Regions from separate parts of the Xenorhabdus cabanillasii genome, predicted to be linked through region 2. Evidence: riboswitches for the same ligand, from Rfam matches in the RefSeq annotation. Region 2 holds a riboswitch; each other region holds the start of a gene.
The links. Region 2 has a riboswitch for thiamine pyrophosphate ahead of thiC (phosphomethylpyrimidine synthase ThiC). Riboswitches for the same ligand answer to the same signal wherever they lie in the genome.
Positions count from the first base shown of each region.

Region 1: another riboswitch for thiamine pyrophosphate. It lies ahead of thiB (thiamine ABC transporter substrate binding subunit); the one in region 2 lies ahead of thiC (phosphomethylpyrimidine synthase ThiC).
Region 3: another riboswitch for thiamine pyrophosphate. It lies ahead of thiD (bifunctional hydroxymethylpyrimidine kinase/phosphomethylpyrimidine kinase); the one in region 2 lies ahead of thiC (phosphomethylpyrimidine synthase ThiC).

Region 1 covers NZ_QTUB01000001.1:1,717,009-1,719,277, reverse strand. The annotation lists gene ptsP (phosphoenolpyruvate--protein phosphotransferase) at 1-485, opposite strand, end outside; gene rppH (RNA pyrophosphohydrolase) at 508-1,038, opposite strand; TPP riboswitch at 1,155-1,258, shown strand; gene thiB (thiamine ABC transporter substrate binding subunit) at 1,385-2,269, shown strand, end outside.
Region 2 covers NZ_QTUB01000001.1:1,563,776-1,566,044, forward strand. The annotation lists gene thiC (phosphomethylpyrimidine synthase ThiC) at 1-1,251, opposite strand, end outside; TPP riboswitch at 1,442-1,569, opposite strand; gene BDD26_RS07525 (HAD family hydrolase) at 1,682-2,269, opposite strand, start outside.
Region 3 covers NZ_QTUB01000001.1:2,798,300-2,800,568, reverse strand. The annotation lists gene fbaB (class I fructose-bisphosphate aldolase) at 1-183, shown strand, start outside; gene thiD (bifunctional hydroxymethylpyrimidine kinase/phosphomethylpyrimidine kinase) at 284-1,084, opposite strand; TPP riboswitch at 1,125-1,217, opposite strand; gene cspE (transcription antiterminator/RNA stability regulator CspE) at 1,352-1,561, opposite strand.

The DNA.
Region 1 (2,269 bases), 150 kb from region 2:
AGCTCACGGGTCTGCGCTTGAGCAAGGATCGCAGCTAATTGCATAGCAAGTGTCACCATAAAGGATTCTTCACTTTCATCAAATAATCGGCGTTCATTTTGTTGAACAACCAAAATCCCTTGCAATTGGCGACGATAAATAATCGGAACCCCTAAAAAGGCCCGTAGATTTTTTTCTTTTACTTGAGGAATATATTTGAAACTGGGATGCTCACGCACATCGGCAAGGTTGATTAATTCCGACAAACGCCCGACTTCACCCACAACGCCTTCATCAAAGGAGAGGCTGATCACGCGTTTTCCCGGCTTTTTCAACCCCTTAGTAGCCATCAGGTAATAGCAACGACGCTGATGGTCTGCCAGATAAATAGAACAAACATCCGTGTTCATTGCTAAACAGGTTTCATTAACTAATAGCTCAAGCGCTTCCGATAAATTTGTTGCCATCGCAACCTTTTCAACAATTTCCCGTAAGCGCATGAGCATAACGATTACCTAAATTAATTACCTAACTTCTTCTACGTCGATATATATAGGTTGAATAGGGTTGTGAAGTAGATTCCTGCATTGGCATCACAATGGAAGAGAATTCTTTCATCACACGGCGGTATACATCTCGTTTAAACGAAACAACCTGCCTGACAGGATACCAATAACTCACCCAACGCCATCCATCAAACTCTGGTGTACTACTGCGCTGAACATTAATATCTGTTTCATTACAAAGCAACTGCAATAAAAACCAGCGTTGCTTTTGCCCGATACAAACGGGCTTTGTATCCCAACGCACCAAACGCTTGGGTAATTTGTAACGCAACCAGCTACGGGTGGAGGCGAGAACCCGTACGTCTTTGCGATTTAAACCAACTTCTTCGAACAACTCACGATACATCGCTTGTTCTGGTGATTCCCCCGGATTGATGCCCCCTTGAGGAAACTGCCAGGAATGCTGCCCATAACGGCGGGCCCATAGAACCTGCCCTTGACGATTACAAATTACAATTCCTACATTCGGGCGGTAGCCATCATCATCGATCACCAGACTACCTCTCGATAAAACGAATTTGAAAAGATAGCTAATTGTTTCACACTCATCTCAAGCGGTAAACCTCTATCATGGGACTTTGCAGTCACAACCGAAGTCTCTACAATACAGTCATCTCAACGGGGTGCGATTGTTGCGGGCAACATCGCTGAGAACAAACCCGTAGAACCTGATCCGGCTGATACCGGCGTAGGGATTTGAGTTGCTATTCATTGATATATAAATAGTAATTTTATCTGGTACTTTCTCAAATCCTTTGCCAATCTGCTAATAACTCATTTAATTATGAGTGTTAATAGCTACTGTTAATAACAATTATCAATAACTACAGGAGAGCAAAGTGTTTAAACATCTATTTTTCCGATTTATTGCGAGATTTATTGCGATAAGTGCATTATTGATTTCTGCATGTGCCTTCGCTCAGGCAGCACAAGCAAAGCCCACTTTAACCGTTTATACTTATGATTCATTCGCTTCTGAGTGGGGCCCCGGTCCTGTTATTAAAAAAGCTTTTGAAGCGGAATGCGATTGTGAATTGAAACTCGTCGCCCTGGAAGATGGTGTATCTTTACTGAACCGTATAAGAATGGAAGGCAAAAAAGCATCGGCAGATGTTGTCCTGGGGTTAGATAATAACCTGATCCAAGCTGCCCAACAGACTGGATTATTCACTCCTGGCCGTGTTGATACAACAAAGTTAAAACTGCCTGTCACATGGAATAACAATACCTTTATTCCTTACGATTACGGTTATTTTGCCTTTATTTACAACAAAAAGACCTTGCCTTATCCCCCCAAAAGCATGGAAGAGCTTATTAACAGCCACCAGAATTGGAAGATTATTTATCAGGATCCACGCACCAGTACCCCGGGGTTAGGTTTTTTACTCTGGATACAGGATATCTATGGTGATAATGCTGCGCAGGAGTGGCAGAAAATCGCCAAAAAAACACTGACTGTCACCAAAGGCTGGAGTGAGGCTTATGGGTTATTCCTGAAAGGTGAAGGGGATATGGTGCTTAGTTATACCACATCACCGGGCTATCACATCATATCTGAGAAAAAAGATAATTACGCCGCTGCTATATTCAAAGAGGGACACTATTTACAAATTGAAGTGGCCGCCCAGTTGACTTCCAGCAAACAGCCTGAATTGGCACAGAGATTCATGCAATTCATGATTTCCCCCGCATTCCAGCAAGCTATTCCGACTACCCAGTGGATG
Region 2 (2,269 bases):
CCCCAAAGAGAGGGAAACGTCGTAGGCCGCACAGATTTCACAAATTTCACGAAAATGAGTATAGAGAAAGTTTTCCTGATGATGGGAAAGGCACCATTTCGCCATAATTGAACCACCACGGGAAACAATGCCTGTCAGGCGCTTGGCGGTCATAGGAACGTAACGCAGCAACACTCCCGCATGGATGGTGAAATAATCCACACCTTGTTCGGCCTGCTCCAGTAACGTATCGCGGAACATTTCCCATGTCAGGTTTTCCGCGATGCCATTGACTTTTTCCAGTGCCTGATAAATAGGAACTGTGCCGATGGGGACTGGGCTGTTACGTAGTATCCATTCACGGGTTTCGTGGATGTAGCGTCCGGTGGAGAGATCCATCACAGTGTCAGCACCCCAGCGGGTAGACCAAATCAATTTTTCAACTTCTTCTTCGATAGAGGAAGTGACGGAGGAATTACCGATATTGGCATTAACTTTCACCAGAAAATTACGTCCGATAATCATTGGCTCAGATTCTGGATGATTAATGTTAGCAGGAATAATCGCACGGCCGGATGCCACTTCCTGACGGACAAATTCAGGCGTGATGTTATCCGGTAAATTTGCTCCGAAACTTTGCCCTGCATGTTGTTGGAGCAGAATTTCACCACGGATACGTTCACGCCCCATATTTTCACGCAGTGCGATAAATTCCATTTCCGGTGTAATGATATCTTGGCGTGCATAGTGCAATTGAGTCACGCGCCTGCCTTGTTTGGCTTTTAATGGATGGGAACGATGTTTGAAGCGCAGGTGATCCAGTCCGGCATCTGCAAGACGCTGTTGAGTAAAATCAGAACTGAGGATTGCGACAGGTTCAGTATCATTGCGCTCTTCAATCCACGGTTGGCGGATCTTCTGCAAACCAGTTTGTACATTCAGTATGGCTTCAGGATCACCATAAGGGCCGGAAGTGTCATAAACAGGTATGGGTTCGTTTTCCTCAAATTGAGGCTCCTCTTTCGTTCCGCCAATCAGTGTGGGGGATAACTGGATTTCCCGCATAGGAACCTGAATATCTTCGCGTGATCCTGCCAGATAAATACGGTTTGAATTGGGAAATGTCACACCTTGAATCGAACTGATAAATTCCTGTGCTGCATCTCGTTGGGCTTTACGTGGCCGTGCTGGATGGGCTTTAGGTGAGATATTGGTTGCAGGGATAATATCAGCGGTAGAGGTAACGCTGTTGTTGGTAATCGCATTAGACATAGCAAATTCCTGACTGTGTTATCGCCTGTCTCATTGCGCAAATAAACATGACGCTCAGATAGGGCTTAAGTTGAGAAAATTGCTTGTCTGGAGCTCGCAGGGAGTAATGGTTGATTGCTGAATTACGTCATCTGAACAGATTTGTTTGCACAACAACTTATCTGTACCACAAGAAGAAGAACATATCAGCGGGGTGATTACTCTTGTTCCCTTCGCGGGTATTAGCCCGATCAGGTTCTGCGGATCCCGAATAAACGGTCTCAGCCTGTGTCCACCGTGGTGATATAGGGTGAACGCTAGGCACTCCGACAAGAAAACACCCAGAGTATAAAGGGGATTCTGAAAACTGCAACCAGAAAGCGTTAAGCTGAAACCAGAACTAAACCAGAACATTTCGTGTGAGACTGGCTTCCTGGGGTTAATTACTTGACTATAAAGCCCAATTCAATTGTTTCCAGCCATGAGCTTTTGCTGCCGCCCGTAATTGTATATCTGGATTGACAGTAAAGACTTCGCTGGCAAATCGGCACATCGGTAAGTCATTCGCAGAGTCTGTATAAAAATAGATATGTTGTGGCGATAAATTCTGCTCTGCCAGCCATTGTTGTAAACGGACAACTTTTCCTTCCCGGAAGGTAGGGATACCCTGAATGTCTCCGGTATAACAACCATCTTCCATTACCATATCAATCCCCATTGCTGTTTGTACTCCAAATGCAGCAGCGATTTTCTTAACTACAAAAGAAACGGTAGCAGAAATGATGATGACAGGAATGTTTTGATGGTGGTAGATATCTAATTGTTTTCTGGCGGCAGGATAGAAGACAGGTTTGATTTTGGTTTCCACAAAATCGGTCAGCCAGATATCTATTTGCTCATGAGGAATTTGGCTGATTGCCTGTAAGTTGGTCGCCAGATACTCTTGCATATTCAGCTTTCCTGCACAGTAATCCGATATCATTTTCTGGTCTGCCTCTATAAAGCGCGGATCAGTAATGATGCCTTTTTCCCATAAATA
Region 3 (2,269 bases), 1.2 Mb from region 2:
GGCGGAGCTTCGGGGGTGAATGATCTGAGTGATTCTGTGCGTACCGCAGTCATCAACAAACGTGCCGGAGGTATGGGACTGATCCTGGGACGCAAGGCATTTAAGAAATCAATGAAAGAAGGCGTTTCACTGATCCATTCTGTTCAGGATGTCTATCTTGACAAGAGCGTCACCATCGCCTGATAGAATTTGCTTAATTTACTGTATTAGAAATGGGGATTTCATATCCCCATTTTGAATCACACTACCACGATATTATTGTGATAATTCCTACGGCTATTTCTTACCACCACTGATGAAAATGATGCACAGGCCCTATTCCTTTCCCGACATTTAGCGTATCTGCCTGCATTAAAGCATTCTGCAAATAGGCCTTTGCCACGGGTATTGTACTCTGCCAATCGGCATAACGCGGCCGCAGTGCTGTAAGAGCAGCCGACAACGTACAACCAGTTCCGTGTGTATGGCGTGTATTAACTCTGGGTGCCGTAAAACGCCACTCCCCTTCAGACGTAAACAACCAATCCGGACTTTCTCCATTGTCCAAATGCCCTCCTTTTAATAAAACAGCCTGGCATCCCATTGATAATAGCTCGCGTCCTTGTCGCAACATTTCAGCTTCTGTTTCAGCAAGAGAGCATTTCAATAATGTTGCGGCTTCGGGTAAATTTGGTGTAATCAAAGAGACAGTTGGCAACAATAATTCCGTCATCGCTTTTACCGCTTCCTGCGATAATAAAGGATCACCGCTCTTTGCCAGCATAACGGTATCTAACACGATATAAGGAACCGGATAACGGTGGAAAACTTCTGAAACGACATGAACGTTGGCAGAATTAGACAACATGCCGATCTTAACACTATCTATTCTGACATCTGAAAGTACAGATTCAAGTTGAGCAGAAATAAAGCAGGGTTCAATATTGTAAACTGTCTGCACTCCTGTTGTATTTTGCGCAACAAGAGCTGTTATTACAGTCGTTCCATATACGCCAAGTGCAGAAAATGTTTTTAGATCAGCTTGAATGCCGGCACCACCGCTAGGATCGGTTCCTGCAATGGTCAATGAATTAATTCTCATGATGGTAGTTCCTGCCACCAGCCCAAGAAAAGCGGATATCAAACCAGAGATACCAAGACTTCCCTACGCTGGCATTATCCAGATCAGGTAATACGGGTACTTCTCAGTTCATTTAAGAACGCCCCGAGCCAAAATAAAAATCACTCTATTAGTATCCCAATAGAGTGATATTTGCAATACGTTATCGTTAATGAATGGAAAAGGTTAACGATAGATATATTCAGCCAGCCACCAACATACCAGCTAAAATAAATTTGTTACTACTTCTTACTATAAAGTCGTGACATTTGCAGCGGCTGGACCTTTAGGGCCATCCTGAATTTCAAACTCAACTTGTTGGCCTTCAGACAATGTTTTAAATCCATCTTTCATAATTGCAGAAAAATGTACAAATACATCTTTGCTGCCATCAGCTGGAGTAATAAAACCAAAACCTTTAGACTCGTTGAACCACTTCACAGTACCAGTGATTTTTGCCATTTCAAAAATTTCCTTTGAATCACTTTATTCGCCGATTGACATAAAAAGAAACAAACCAGTATTCGTTGCTGCTATTCATTAACAGAAACAGTACTTCGTTTACCCAGGTGTTTTATTACATACTCTTTATATAATCGCAAGCCATTTTTTTCAGGTGCACGAGCTAACGCACATATTTTAAATTCTTAATATCTATTCTGATTTAATATTGTCCGAAAGCATTTATATTACATAACCACATGAATTAGCAGAAAAATAAAACATTAACTTAATGAAATGATTTTTACTTATTTAATATATAATTCTGTTTTCTACACCTATTAAGAGGTACTCTAGAGAGTTATAACTTTTAAAATAAATTGAAGAAGCAATAAAATGATAGCTAATTTTATGTTAATGCCTGAAAGTAAAATATGATTACTCCAAATTTGGCTAGTTTACGTTTTGTTTAGCCTTTATTAAATATTGTTCAATTAAAACACTCATACTTCAACTTTTAAACTCCAGCTATTCTAGCAATATGTCAGATGATTACATAATGTTTATAACACCGGAGTGACTGAACTTTAAATAACAAATTGTCCAGATATCAACCTACAGTAAATATCATTATAGGATAACATTCATTTTATATGCAATTTTGTAGGTATTTTTTTAAACGATTTTCTTTTGCTTAAATAACACTTTGTCATAACGCTCTAATAAAAT